3 regions of the Geothrix sp. genome follow, and region 3 is predicted to be linked to each of the others. Evidence: riboswitches for the same ligand, from Rfam matches in the RefSeq annotation. Region 3 holds a riboswitch; each other region holds the start of a gene.
What was found. A riboswitch is a leader RNA that binds a small molecule or an ion and turns the genes downstream of it on or off. The one in region 3 is predicted to bind S-adenosylmethionine.
Positions count from the first base shown of each region.

Region 1: linked by a shared signal. The riboswitch ahead of QOZ81_RS14075 (O-acetylhomoserine aminocarboxypropyltransferase/cysteine synthase family protein) and the one ahead of QOZ81_RS02315 (trans-sulfuration enzyme family protein) in region 3 are both predicted to bind S-adenosylmethionine.
Region 2: linked by a shared signal. The riboswitch ahead of QOZ81_RS14055 (bifunctional homocysteine S-methyltransferase/methylenetetrahydrofolate reductase) and the one ahead of QOZ81_RS02315 (trans-sulfuration enzyme family protein) in region 3 are both predicted to bind S-adenosylmethionine.

Region 1 covers NZ_CP126625.1:3,158,082-3,162,713, reverse strand. Annotated here, with positions in the region: gene QOZ81_RS14085 (aspartate kinase) at 1-208, opposite strand, end outside; gene metA (homoserine O-acetyltransferase MetA) at 205-1,140, opposite strand; gene QOZ81_RS14075 (O-acetylhomoserine aminocarboxypropyltransferase/cysteine synthase family protein) at 1,145-2,431, opposite strand; SAM riboswitch class I at 2,559-2,659, opposite strand; gene QOZ81_RS14070 (hypothetical protein) at 2,765-2,959, opposite strand; gene metH (methionine synthase) at 3,117-4,632, opposite strand, start outside.
Region 2 covers NZ_CP126625.1:3,151,687-3,156,318, reverse strand. Annotated here, with positions in the region: gene metH (methionine synthase) at 1-144, opposite strand, end outside; gene QOZ81_RS14060 (2Fe-2S iron-sulfur cluster-binding protein) at 254-538, opposite strand; gene QOZ81_RS14055 (bifunctional homocysteine S-methyltransferase/methylenetetrahydrofolate reductase) at 532-2,400, opposite strand; SAM riboswitch class I at 2,467-2,570, opposite strand; gene QOZ81_RS14050 (glycosyltransferase family 2 protein) at 2,623-4,053, opposite strand; gene QOZ81_RS14045 (HEAT repeat domain-containing protein) at 4,050-4,632, opposite strand, start outside.
Region 3 covers NZ_CP126625.1:529,931-534,562, forward strand. Annotated here, with positions in the region: gene QOZ81_RS02300 (GTP-binding protein) at 1-136, shown strand, start outside; tRNA gene QOZ81_RS02305 (tRNA-Asn) at 219-294, shown strand; gene QOZ81_RS02310 (FKBP-type peptidyl-prolyl cis-trans isomerase) at 347-835, shown strand; gene QOZ81_RS02315 (trans-sulfuration enzyme family protein) at 839-2,113, opposite strand; SAM riboswitch class I at 2,214-2,314, opposite strand; gene dapF (diaminopimelate epimerase) at 2,420-3,280, opposite strand; gene QOZ81_RS02325 (DJ-1/PfpI family protein) at 3,294-3,875, opposite strand; gene thiC (phosphomethylpyrimidine synthase ThiC) at 3,985-4,632, opposite strand, start outside.

The DNA of each region.
Region 1 (4,632 bases), 1.1 Mb from region 3:
TGGCGGCCAGGATCGTCTGGGCCGTGGCGAGGTCGCCTCGGCCCGCCGCCGCGCAGGCATCGAGGATCTGGTCCGTGGTGCCCCGCAGGGCGGACACCACCACCAGGCCCCCGGCAGGCAACTCGTCGCGGACGATGCCGGCGGCTCGGCGCAGGGCCTCGGCGCTGCCCACGGAGCTGCCGCCGAACTTGAGGACTTTCAGGCTCATGCCTTCCCCCCTTCCACCGCGGAAAGCCCCAGGTCGAAGGGCGTCTCCTGATAGACGAAGTAGTTCAGCCAGTTGGAGAAGAGCAGGTTCGAGTGCCCGCGCCAGCGGACCTGGGGTGGCCGGGTGGGGTCGTCCTCCGGGAAGTAGTTCTGCGGGATGCCGATGGGCAGGCCCTTGCCGAGGTCGCGGGCGTACTCGCCCTGCAGGGTGCAGGGGTCATACTCCGAGTGCCCCGTGACGAAGGCCAGCCGCCGGTCCGCGGACTGCACCAGGTACACCCCGGCCTCGTCCGACTCCGCCAGGAGCACCAGACGCGGCTCCGCCTGGATGTCCGCCCGGCGGGTCTCCGTGTGGCGCGAGTGAGGCGCGTAGAACACATCGTCGAAGCCCTGCACGAGCCGCTCGTTGGCCACCCGCAGATGGTGGGGGAAGACCCCGAACATCTTCTCCGGCAGGGGATGTTTGGGGATGCCGTAGTAGCGGTGCAGGGCGGCCTGGGCGCCCCAGCAGATGAAGAGGCAGGAGAAGACGTTCGTTCTCGCCCAGTCCAGGATCTGCGTGAGCTCCGGCCAGTAGTCCACCTCCTCGAAAGGCAGCGTCTCCACCGGCGCGCCCGTGACGATGAGGCCGTCGAAGGTCTGGTGGCGCACCTCCTCGAAGGACACGTAGTGCTCCAGCAGGTGCTCGGCGGAGGTGTTCTTCGACGCGTGGGAGGCCATGTGCAGGAGCGTCACCTCCACCTGCAGGGGCGTGTTACCCAGCAGGCGGAGCAGCTGAGTCTCCGTGGCCACCTTGGTGGGCATCAGGTTGAGGATGGCGATGCGCAGGGGGCGGATGTCCTGGTGGAGTGCGCGGGATTCCTCGATGAGGAACACGTTCTCCGCCTCGAGCACGTCGCGGGCCGGCAGGGAGGCTGGGATCTTGACGGGCATGGGATCAGGCCTTCTGCAGTGCGGCTTCGAGGTCCTCGATGAGATCCGAGATGTTCTCCAGGCCCACGGAGAGGCGGATGAGATCCTCGGTGACGCCCGTGGCCTCCCGTTCGGCCGAGGACAGCTGCTGGTGGGTGGTGCTGGCGGGGTGGATGATGAGGCTCTTGGCGTCGCCCACGTTGGCCAGGCGCGAGAAGAGCTGGACGCCGTTGATGACGGCCTTGCCGGCCTCCAGTCCGCCCTTCACGCCGAAGGTGAGGATGCCGCCGAAGCCCGCACCCTTGCGGAAGTAGCGGGCCGCCGCAGCATGGTTCGCGTTGGTCGCCAGCCCGGGGTAGTTCACCCAGGCCACCTTGGGGTGCTTCTCCAGCCACTGGGCGATGGCCAGGGCGTTCTCGCCGTGGCGCTGCAGGCGCAGGTGCAGGGTCTCGATGCCCTGCAGGATGAGGAAGGCGTTGAAGGGACTGATGGCGGCGCCGGTGTCGCGCAGGCCCTCGATGCGGGCCTTGGTGATGAAGGCGGCGGGCCCGGCCAGGTCCGCCAGCACGGCGCCGTGGTAGGCGGCGAAGGGCTCCGTGAACTCGGGGAACTTGCCGTTCTTCCAGTCGAAAGTGCCGCCGTCCACGATGACGCCCGCCACCGAGGTGCCGTGGCCGCCCAGGAACTTCGTCGCGCTGTGCACCACGATGTTGGCGCCCAGCGCCAGCGGGTTCAGGAGGTAGGGGCTGGGCAGCGTGTTGTCCACGATGAGGGGGATGCCCGCGGCCTTGGCGATGACAGCGATGGCCTCGAACTCCGGCACGTCCAGCTTGGGATTGCCCAGGGCCTCGATGTAGATGGCGCGGGTCTGGGGTTTGATGGCGGCCCGGAAGGCTTCGGGGTTCTTCGAGTCCACGAACGTGGTGTCGATGCCCGTGCGGGGCAGGGTGTGGTGCAGCAGGTTGTAGGTTCCGCCATAGAGGTTGTCGCCCGCCACGATGTGGTCGCCGTTGCGGAGCAGCGTGTTGAAGGTCAGGGTGATGGCCGCCTGGCCCGAGGCCACGGCCAGGCCGGCAATGCCACCCTCCAGCTGGGCCACGCGCGTCTCCAGAACGGCCTGGGTGGGGTTCATGATGCGGGTGTAGATGTTGCCGGGCACCGACAGGTTGAAGAGCGCGGCGCCATGCTCGGCGGAGTCGAACACGTAGCTCGTGGTCTGGTAGATGGGCACCGCCCGGCTCTTGGTGTCGCTGTCCGCGACCTGGCCGCCGTGGAGGGCGATGGTTTCGAAGTTGGGTTGCGCGGCGCTCATGGCGGCTCCTGAAAAGAAAGGTGAGAAGGCCGAGGCCCTGTCGTCCAAGCAAGTCCAGGAAAAGCAAACATGACAAAGGGGCCCGATCGCTCGGGCCCCTTTGTCGCCGTCGTCAGTTCGACACAGCTCGACATCTCTCCGTGATTGCTCACGGCAGGAATTGGCACCTTGCTTTCGCAGGTTGCCAAGGTTTCACAGGGCCCGTCCCTCCACCTTTCTGGATAACTCGCTATGGAACTGACAAGGATCTCGATGGAAACGACCCCGAAGGGCCGATCCCCAAAGGTAACGCTTCGAGGTCGTGGTTTCAACCTGCCCCGAGAGGGATTTTCTTCAGGCGGTCACAGAAAGGCGGCTGCCCACCTGGGGGTTCGTGCTGGGGGCCTCATTGGCCTCCTGGGCGCCACGGGCGGCCTCGGCGCGCTCGTCCTGCGCCGTCTCGCGGGCTTCGGGCTTGGGCGCCACCGCCTGGGGTTTCGGGATGATCGCCGCAGCGCTCGATGGGCCAAGACCTTGAATGGAACTCATGATGGCCTCCCAGGCGACGAGTCGATGGCATCCGTGCCAACCATAGGAAGCCTATCGACGAAATTCCCCTTCACCATAAGCTTTTTGTCGCGACAGACAAGTCGCCGAAGGCGCGCCAGAGCTGGCCCTTACAAGATCCGCAGGATGCCTATTGGCCTCAGACCGAGAAGTACCGCGCCTGGGGATGCCAGGCCACCAGGGCGCTGGTGGTGTATTCGGGGTCCATCTGGTGGCTGTCGCTGAGGGTCACGCCGATTTGGGCGCCGCCCAGCAGGTCCAGGATGGGGCCGTTGCCCTCCAGGTCCGGGCAGGCGGGATAGCCGTAGGAATAGCGCGAGCCCTGGTAGCCCTGGGCGAAGAGGGCGCGGCCGGGCAGGTCCTTCGCGGCGATGCCCAGCTCCTTGCGGATGCGGGCATGGAGGCGCTCCGCGTAGGCCTCGGTGAGCTCCGTGGCGAGGCCGTGGAAGGCGAAGTAGTCCGCGTAGCCGTCCTCGCGATAGAGCTTCGCGGCGTGGTCGGCGGCGGCTTGGCCCAGGGTGACGAGCTGGAGGGCCAGCACATCCGTGTGCCCGGCGGAGAAGAAGTCCGATATACAGAGCCGCCGGCCTGTGGCCTGGCGGGGGAAGCTGAGTCGTGCCAGAGTCCGTGCGGGATCCGCGGGATCGAACACCCGGAGGGAATCACCCTCGGCCCGTACGGGGAAGTAGCCGTAGCGGGCCTTCGGCTGGAAGAACGGATCGGCTGCCAGCCGTTCCTTCCAGTGCATCAGCTGGGGCGCGGCCTTGTCGCGCAGCACCGCCGCGAAGGCCTCGTCACCCTGGCTGCCCTGGCTGAAGCCCCAGCGGTTGCGGATCAGGGCGAACTCGTCCAGGTGCTCGAAGAGGTCCACTGGCGTATCCGCCAGCTCGCGCACGCCCCAGAACGGCGGCGTCGGCGGTGCGGCCTCGTGGCGCACCCAACTGCTCTGGCCCTGCTCCGTCAGAGGCACCGAAGCCGTGCCCCGGTGAAGCACTTTGATCGCGCCCGCCGCGGACGCGGCGGGCGCGGGTGCTGGCGTGCTGGCATCGCCCGACACCAGCGCCTGCATGTGCCGAAGCCCCTCGAAGGCGTCCTCGGCATAGTACACGGAACCCGCGTAGACCCGGCGGCAGTCACCCTCCACGTAGTCGCGGGTGAGGGCCGCGCCGCCGAGGATCACGGGTACCTTGAGTCCCAGCTCCTCCATGAAGTGCAGGTTCTCCTTCATGATCACCGTGGACTTCACCAGCAGGCCCGAGAGGCCAATGGCCTCGGCGGGCCAGGCCTCCAGCTCCTTGAGGATGGCCTCGATGGGCTGCTTGATGCCGAGGTTCTTCACCTCGAAGCCGTTGTTGCTGAGGATGATGTCCACCAGGTTCTTGCCGATGTCGTGGACGTCGCCCTTCACGGTGGCCAGCAGGATGCGGCCCTTCTGGTAGTTGGATTCGCGGGGCAGGTGCGGCTCGATGCGCCTGATGGCGGCCTTCATGGCCTCGGCGCTCTCCAGCACGAAGGGCAGCTGCATCTCGCCGGCGCCGAAGCGCTCGCCCACGACCTTCATGGCCGCCAACAGGGTTTCGTTGATGAGCTTCAGGGGATCGTGATCCTTCAGGGCCTCATCCACATCGGCGAGGATGGCCTGCTTCTCGCCGTCC
Region 2 (4,632 bases), 1.1 Mb from region 3:
CCGCTCCGTCAGCAGGTCTACGCAGCCTTCCAGGGCCGCGCTGCCGTAGTCCTCTACCGTGGGCTTCCGAGCGAAGATCTGCGTCCCCATGCCGCCGTCCAGCAGCAGCACCTTGTCGCGGAGGAGGGCGTTGAGATTCGTCATGGGAAAACCTTGTTTTTAACCGCAGATGGCGCAGATGTGCGCAGATGAGAAACCGGGCGTTGTTCCCGTTCATTTATCTGCGCCATCTGCGTCATCTGCGGTTTCATCTTTAAAGCCCCAGGTAATCGATAGCGACATCGCCCAGAACGGTGACCTGGCAGGCCAGGCGCTGATCGGGGGGCGCGTTCAGGCCACCCAGGAAATCTCGTTCTTCGGGTCCCATTTCACTGCAATGAGATAGCCCTTCCATCACGCGCACGCGGCAGGTGCCGCAGGAGCCCGTGCGGCAACCAAAGGTGATGTCCGCGCTTGCGGCATCGGCGATGCGCTGCAGGGACGTGCCCGCCGGTGCTTCCACCAGCAGGTCCTCCAGGCGGAAGTGGACCTTCACCACGGGGCCTCCGGCTTGGGCAGCAGGGGCGCCACCAGCTCCACCTGGCCGAAGGGGGCGGAGAGCTGCAGGCCACGGATGCGGGGGCGGATGGCGTCGATGACCTCCTGGGCGATGGCGAGGCCCTCCTTGATCTGATCCTCGGCGGTGGACCATTTCGCCATGCGCGTGAGCACGGTCGGCGGCACATAGGCACCGGGCACCTCGTTGGCCATGAACTCGGCGTTGCGCAGGCTCTTGAGGGGCCAGATGCCCGCGATGATGGGCAGGCCGCCCTTGCCGTCGAGGGCTTCCGTGAAGTCGAGGAAGCGGAACAGGCTTTCGGCGTCGAAGACGGGTTGCGTGATGGCCCACTGGGCACCGGCCTCCACCTTGTAGCGGAAGCGCGTCTTCTCCCGCTCCAGGTCCGCGGCCACGGGGTTGGCGCCCACGCCCACGCTGAAGGACGTCGGCTTGCCGATGCTGGCGCCGCCCAGGTCGAGACCGGTGTTGAGGCGCTTCAGCATGTTCACCAGGCCGATGGCGTCCACGTCGAAGACCGCGGTGGCCTGGGGATAGGGGCCCAGCTTCGGGGGATCGCCGGTGACTGCCAGGATGTTGCGCAGGCCCAGGCCTGCCGCTCCCAGCAGGTCGCTCTGCATGCCCAGCAGGTTCCGGTCCCGGCAGGCGTAGTGGAGGATGGTCTCCAGGCCCACCTGCTGCTCGATGATCAGTGCCGTGGCCAGGGCCGACATGCGGGCCATGGCGCGGGGGCCGTCCGGCACGTTGATGGCGTCCACGCCCAGGGCCCGGCACTGGCGGGTCTTGGCCACGAGCTTGTCGTACTCCATGCCCTTGGGTGGCACCAGCTCCACGGTGTGGATGAACTCGTTCTGGGCCAGCTTCAGGCTGAAGCGGCTGCGGAAGGCGAAGGGCACCTCGGGCTGGGGCTGCTCGTGGGGCTTCAGCTCGAAGCCACCACCGCCCTGCACGAAGGCGCGCTCCTGCCGGAAGGCGCCGCGCATGGCCCGGATGTGGGCCGGCGTGGTGCCGCTGCAGCCACCCACGGCGCGGGCACCCGCCGCCAGGGCGCGCCCGGCGAAGCCGCCCAGGTACTCGGGGCTGGCGCCATAGATCAGGCGGCCATCCACCATGTTGGGCAGGCCCGGGTTGGGCTGGAGGACGATGGGCTTGGCCGTGACGGCCTTCAGCTTTTCCAGCAGGCGGAGGTGCGGCGCCGGACCGTTGCCGCCGATGAGGCCCACCATGTCGGCGCCCCAGGTATCCAACTGCTTGATGAACCAGTCCGGCTCGGCGCCGAAGAGGGCCTGGCCGTCCTCGTTGGTGGTCATGAGCGCGGCAATGGGCAGCTGGCCCGCCTCCTGCACCGCAAGGATGGCCTGGTGGATCTCGTTCAGGTCCTCGAAGCCCTCCAGGACGATGAGATCGGCGCCGGCTTCGATGAGGGGGGTGGCCTGTTCGCGGAAGAGGGCCCGGGCCTCGTCGAAGGAGGTGGGTCCCCAGGGCTCGATGCGCACGCCCAGGGGGCCGATGCAGCCGGCCACCCAGGCCCGGGCGCCCTGCTGGGCGATGGCCCTCTTGGCCAGGTCCACACCCTGGCGGTTGATGGCGTCGAGCTCGCCATCGAGGCCCCGGGCCGCGAGCTTCAGCCGACCCGCCCCCCAGGTGTTGGTGGTGAGCACCTGGGCACCGGCGGCGAGGAATTCGCCATGGATGGCCAGCAGCAGGTCCGGTGACTTGAGGTTGCACTCCTCGAAGCTGCGCTGCAGGGTGATCCCGCGGTCATGCAGGGCCGTGGCGGTGCTTCCGTCGAAGAGGAAGCACTCGCCCGCGTCGAGGGCCTGCTGGAAGGTGGGATGGGTCATGGCTGCGCCTGGAAGGGACAGTCGCTTGATCGGCATCCAGGTCGGTTCGGGTCAGTCTGTGACGGTTCGGTATCTTCCCCCCGGGCACGCCGAGGGCAGGAGTTGGCACCTTGCTGTCGCAGGTTGCCAAGGTTTCACAGGGCCTTTCCCTCCACCTTTCTGGATAGCGCTCTAGGACTGCCAAAGATCGAGCGTCAAGAATGAATGGGGAGAGGACCGCCGTCAAGCCGGGGGTGGCGCCGCGGGCGGCTGGGGGCCGATGCCCTTGCGCTTCATCTGGCCCCAGCCCTCCTTGCCCCGGAACCAGTCGATGGTGCCCTTCAGGCGCCACCACACGGTCATCTGTCGGTAGCCGAAGTTCTCGACCACGGCGGTGAAGAGCAGCAGGGACCAGGCCTTGAGCCCCTGGTACCGGTGGCCGCTGATCTCCTGGAGCACCACGGACACCACGGAGTTCAGCACGCCCAGCAGGAGGGCCACGTAGATGAAGAGGATCGCGAAGGCGCTGTTGATGGAGTGGGTCCACAGGGACCACACGAACACCACGTAGCCCAGGACCTCGATGACCGGCGCCAGCGCCTCGAAGAAGATGAAGTAGGGCATGGAGAAGAGGCCCACGCGCCCGTACTTCGGGTTGAACCACATCCGCCGGTGCTTCCAGAGCGTCTCCAGCAGGCCCCGCTGCCAGCGGTTCCGCTGCCGGCCCAGGACCTTGGCGTCCTCGGGCACCTCGGTCCAGCAGACGGGGTCGGGCACGAGGGTGATGTGGTAGGGCCGCTTCCACTCGCGCAGGCACCGGTGCATGCGCACCACCAGCTCGAAGTCCTCGCCGATGGTGGCGGTCTCGAAACCGCCGGACTGGACGATCAGCTCCTTGCGGAACACGCCGAAGGCCCCGCTCACGATGAACATGGTGTCCAGGGAGGCGAGGCCCACGCGGCCGAATAGGAAGGCCCGCAGGTACTCGACGATCTGGAAGCGGGCCAGCCAGGAATCGGGGAGATGGATCCCGCGGATGCCCATGGCCGTGACCCGGCACCCGTTGAGGGGGCGGATGACGCCGCCGGAGGCCACCAGGTTGGGGCGGTCCATGAAGGGCCGGGCGATGCGGAGGAGCGAATCGTTCTCCAGCAGGCTGTCCCCGTCCATGCAGCACACCAGCGGGTAGCGGGCGAGGTTGATGCCGCAGTTCAGGGCGTCGGCCTTGCCGCCGTTGGCCTTGTCCACCACCACGAGGTTGGGCACGTAGGCGCTCTCGTAGATGCCGCGGACCTCCTTGGTGGGCAGGAGCTGGCGGAGCACGCGATGGCTGGGCTTCAGCCGGAAGGCCTCGATGAGTTTCTCCAGCGTGGCGTCCTTGCTGCCATCGTTCACCACCACCACCTGGAACTCCGGGTAGCGGAGGCTGATGAGGCTGTTCACGCTGGGCACCACGCCCGCCTCCTCGTTGTAGGCGGGGCAGATGAGGGTCATGGGCTTGTAGTGGCTGGTCTCGAAGGCGGTGTCGAGCCGATCGGTCTCCACCTCCTCGAGGTAGCTCCGGATGGAGAAGAAGGCCCGCAGGATCAGGGACAGGTGCGTGAGGTGGAGGGCCAGGAAGTAGACCAGGATGCCCCACTCGATGAAGACGGTGACGAAGCCGCGGAAGCTCACTGGTGCCCCCGCTCGTCGGCCCACTCCAGGCGCTCCCGCGCGATGTCGCGGGCGAAGCGGTCCGCCGTGGGATCCTCCGCCAGCCAGGTGAGCGCCGACGTTCCGGCATGGCCCAGGTCGGCCATGCCCTGGGCGGCGTTGCGCCGGACCTCGTAGATCGGATCGCTGGTCAGGGCGATGAGGGCGGGGATGGCATCGGGACCGCCGATCAGGCCGAGGGCCTTGGCAGCCTGGGCCCGGACGGGCCAGGCCTCGTGCTGGGCCAGGGGCTCCACCCTGGCATAGGTGAGGGGATCGGCCAGGGCCGCGAGGGCCTTCAGGGCCGAGGCCTGGATGTCCACGTCGGGGTTGGCGATGAGCTCCAGCAATCGGGGCTCGCTCTCGCGGTGCCGGTGCGAACCCGCCAGGAGGGCGAAGAGGATCCAGGGTTCCGGAGCGCCTCCGGGCGGCTCGAGGTGCGACTCCAGCCATGGGAGGAGGTCCGGGCCGAAGCCCTCGAGCACCCGCAGCAGCCGCTCCCGCTGGTAGCGCTCCTCCCGCAGCACCCAGTCGACCACGGGCTGGGCGAAGCGGAGGTCG
Region 3 (4,632 bases):
GGTGCCCGAGATGGAGCGCCTCCTCCGGTTCCGGAACGAGCCCATGATCGAGGCCGTGGCCAACAAGGGCACGGGCGTCATCGAGACGCTCAAGGCCGCCGCCCGCCAGGTGCTCATGGAACTCCAGCGCGCCTAGGCCCGGCGACGCCGATCACAGGTCCCCGAGCCCTGCGCTTGAAACCCAGCCCCCATCCGGTAGAATGATCATTCGACCTTTTTCCGGAGTAGCTCAGGGGTCAGAGCGGGTGACTGTTAATCACTAGGTCGGGGGTTCAAATCCCTCCTCCGGAGCCAGCAACACCCGCCCCGCGTCAGCGGGGCGGTCCATTTCAGAGGAGACGACCGGATGAGATCAGCCCTTTGCGTGGCGATTCTTGCAATCGCCCTCCCCCTGGCCGGCGCGGACACCGCGAAGCCCTCGGCCCCCGCCCAGTCAGCCAAGGCGAAGGCGGCCACGCCCGACAAGACGAAAGGACCCGCCATGATCACCACCGATTCCGGCCTGAAGTATGTCGACACCGTGGTGGGCACGGGCGCCTCGCCGGCTCGCGGCCAGCAGTGCCTGGTCCACTACACCGGCTGGCTCAACGACGGCCGGAACGGTCGCGGCAAGAAGTTCGACAGCTCCGTGGACCGTGGGCAGCCCCTGGCCATTCCCATCGGCGTGGGTCGGGTCATCAAGGGCTGGGACGAGGGTGTCATCAGCATGAAGGTGGGCGGCAAGCGCACCCTCTACATTCCCTCCTACCTGGGCTACGGCCCCCGGGGCGCGGGCGGGGACATCCCCCCCAACGCCGACCTGATCTTCGACGTGGAGCTGGTCAGCGTTCAGTAGCCCTCAGGAGAAGGTCAGCGCGTACGCCAGGTCGGCCTGCAGATCCCGGACGTCCTCGAGCCCGATGGAGAGCCGGATGAGGTCATCGCTGATGCCCGCCCGCCGGCGGGCCTCGGGCGTCATGGAGGCGTGGGTCATGGAGGCGGGGTGGGCCACCAGCGACTCCACGCCGCCCAGGCTCTCGGCCAGCGTGAACCAGCGGAAGCGCCGCAGCACGTAGTTCAGGCGCTCGTTGCCGCCCTCCTTCAGCTCGAAGCTGAGCATGGCGCCGAAGCCGCGTTGCTGGCGTTTCGCCAGCTCATGCTGCGGGTGGCCGGGCAGGCCCGGGTAGTGGACCTTGCCCACGGCGGGATGGGCCGCGAGGAACTCCGCCAGTACCTGGGCGGTGGCCTCGTGCTGGCGCATGCGCAGGGGCAGGGTCTTCAGGCCGCGCAGCACCAGGAAGCAGTCGTGCGGCGCCTGCGAGGTGCCCAGCAGGTTGTTCACGCTCTGGATCTGCTGGGTGAGGGCGAGCCGGCCGGGGGCTGAGACGACGATGCCGCCCACCACGTCGCTGTGGCCGTTGAGGTACTTCGTGGTGGAGTGGATGACCAGGTCGGCGCCCAGGTCGAAGGGCCGCTGCAGGTAGGGGGACAGGAACGTGTTGTCCACGGCCACGAGGCAGTTCGGCTGGCGATGGCCGATGGCAGCCACGGCGGCGATGTCCGTGAGGCGGAGCAGGGGGTTCGACGGCGTCTCGATCCAGATCATGCGGGTGTTGGGCTGGATGGCGGCCTTCACGGCCTCGAGGTCCGCCAGGTCCAGGTAGGTGACCTCCAGGCCATAGGCCTTCTTGGCGTGCTCCAGCAGGCGGAAGGTGCCCCCGTAGCAGTCCACGGTGCTGATGAGGTGGCTGCCGTGCTCAAACAGGTTCAGGGCCACCAGGATGGCGCTCATGCCGGTGCTGGTGCAGGTGGCGCCGTGGCCGCCCTCCAGCAGGGCGATGGCCTCCTCCAGGACCGCGCGGGTGGGGTTGCCGCTGCGGGTGTAGTCGTAGCCCGCGTTGGTGCAGATGTCCTTGAAGGCGAAGGTGGACGAGAGGTACAGGGGCGGCATCACGGCACCATAGGCGGGATCCGGCTGCACGCCGCCATGGACGCACTGCGTGGCCACACCCGCGTCGGGCACGAGGCCCGGCCGGTGGATCCAGCCCGCATTGCCCTCCCGCCCGGGGGGCTGGATGGTGAAGTGGTAGGCCGGGTTGCCGGGCACGTTGGTATCGAGGAACTGCTCGCTCACAAGAACCTCCAGGGAAGGAGGATCCTCATCGTTTCATCGCGATCCAAAACGCAAAGGGGCCCGATTGCTCGGGCCCCTTCGCATGTCAGCTTCCGACACGTCAGCATCTCTCCGCGAGGACTCGCGGCAGGAATTGGCACCTTGCTTTCGCAGGTTGCCAAGGTTTCACAGGGCCCGTCCCTCCACCTTTCTGGATATCACGTGATGAAACTGACAAAGATCCTGTGGAACGACAGTATCCGACAGGGCCATTGAATCGCCAAGAAAATTCAATGAAGCACGAGAGCCAGAATTCCCGGTCCCCTCTCAGGCCTTCCAGTCACCGTGCAGCTGCCCCTCGAAGACGGGCTGCACGGGGCCGGACATGAGGATGTGGCCCTCGGGTGCGAACTCGATGTCGAGGGTGCCGCCGGGCATCTGGACCGTGACGCGATCCTCCACCAGGTTCAGGCGCCGGCAGGCGGCGGCGGCGGCGCAGCTGCTGCCCGAGGCGGGCGTGTAGCCGGCGCCCCGCTCCCAGATCTCGATGCGGATGCGCCTGCGGTCGACCACCTCCACCAGCAGGACGTTCACCCGCTCGGGGAACTCCGGGTGTCGCTCGATCCTGGGCCCCAGGCGGCAGGCATTGGCCTGGGAGACCTCGCCCGGGAAGACCACGCAGTGGGGGTTGCCCAGGCTGAGGGCCGTGATGGTGACTGGGCCCGTGGGGAGGAAGAGCGGGGTTTCCAGGACTTCGAGCTGGGAGGAGATGCCCGTGAACGGAATGTCGCCCGCCTTGAAGCTGGGTACGCCCATATCCACCTGGACGAGGCTGCCATCCGGCGCCAGGAAGCGCGCAGCGGAGAGGCCACCCAGGGTGTGGATCTGGCACTCGGTGCCATGCGCGTGGCCCGCCTCGAACAGGTAGCGGGCGAAGATGCGGAGGCCGTCGCCGCTGGTCTCCGCCTCACTGCCGTCCGGGTTGAAGATGCGCAGCCCGAAGGCGCCCGGATGCTCCGGCACCTCCAGCGGACCCAGCAGGAGCCCATCGGAGCCGATGCCCAGCCGGCGATCGCAGAGCGCCTGGATGAGCGGGGGCGCCGGCTCGAAGGCGGTCCGGGTCGGATCCACCACGAGGTAGTCGTTTCCGAGCACGTGGAATTTGGAGAAGCGGAGCGTGTTCGACATGGTCAGGGGCGGCTCACAGGGTGATGCGGGTTCCGAGCACCTGGAGGAACTGGGCGAGCCAGGCCGGGTGCGCGGGCCAGGCGGGGGCGGTGACCAGGTTCCCGTCGGTGACGGCGCCGTCGATGGCGATCTCGGCATACTTCCCCTTGGCCACCTCCACCTCGGCCCGGCAGGCGGGATAGGCGGAGCAGGTGCGCCCCTCCAGCACGCCGGCTGCGGCCAGCAGCTGGGCGCCATGGCAGATGGCCGCCACCGGCTTCTTGGCCGTGAAGAAGTGCCGCACGAGGTCCAGCACCTTCGGGTTGAGCCGCAGGTACTCGGGAGCCCGGCCGCCGGGGATCACCAGGGCGTCATAGGCTTCAGGCTTCACATCCGCGAAGCTGGTGTTGAGGGTGAACCGGTGGCCCGGTTTCTCCGAGTAGGTCTGGTGACCCTCGAAGTCGTGGATGGCCGTGGCCACGGAGTCGCCGGCCTTCTTGTCGGGGCAGACTGCATGCACGGTGTGCCCCACGGCCAGCAGGGCCTGGAAGGGCACCATGATCTCGTAGTCCTCGCCGAAGTCACCGACGAGCATGAGGATCTTCTTCGCGGCCATGGGAGTCTCCTTGGGGTGGTGGAACCGCCCCGATGATACGCGTATCCAGGGCTGAGCAGGGCCCGATCGGGCAAGTCCGGGACCCCCGGACCTGCGGGCCGGGACCGGGTCAGGCCTGGAGGTAGACTTCGGCGCCCTTCTGCACGAAGGTCTCCGCCATCTCCTCCATGCCCTTCTGCAGGGCCTCCTCCTCGTTGTAGCCATGGCTCTCGGCGTACTGCCGCACATCGTCCGAGATCTTCATGGAGCAGAAGTGGGGGCCGCACATGGAGCAGAAGTGGGCGGACTTGGCGCCCTCCGCAGGCAGCGTCTCGTCGTGGAATTCCCGGGCCGTGTCGGGATCCAGGGCCAGGTTGAACTGGTCCTCCCAGCGGAACTCGAAGCGGGCCTTGCTCATGGCATCGTCCCAGATACGGGCGCCGGGGTGGCCCTTGGCGAGGTCCGCGGCATGGGCGGCGATCTTGTAGGCGATGACGCCGTCCTTCACGTCCTTCTTGTTGGGCAGGCCCAGGTGCTCCTTGGGCGTCACGTAGCAGAGCATGGCGCAGCCGTACCAGCCGATCATGGCGGCGCCGATGGCCGAGGTGATGTGGTCGTAGCCCGGCGCGATGTCCGTGGTGAGGGGGCCCAGGGTGTAGAAGGGGGCCTCATCGCAGACTTCCAGTTGCTTGGTCATGTTCTCCTGGATGAGGTGCATGGGCACGTGGCCGGGGCCCTCGATCATCACCTGCACGTCGTGCTTCCAGGCGATCTTGGT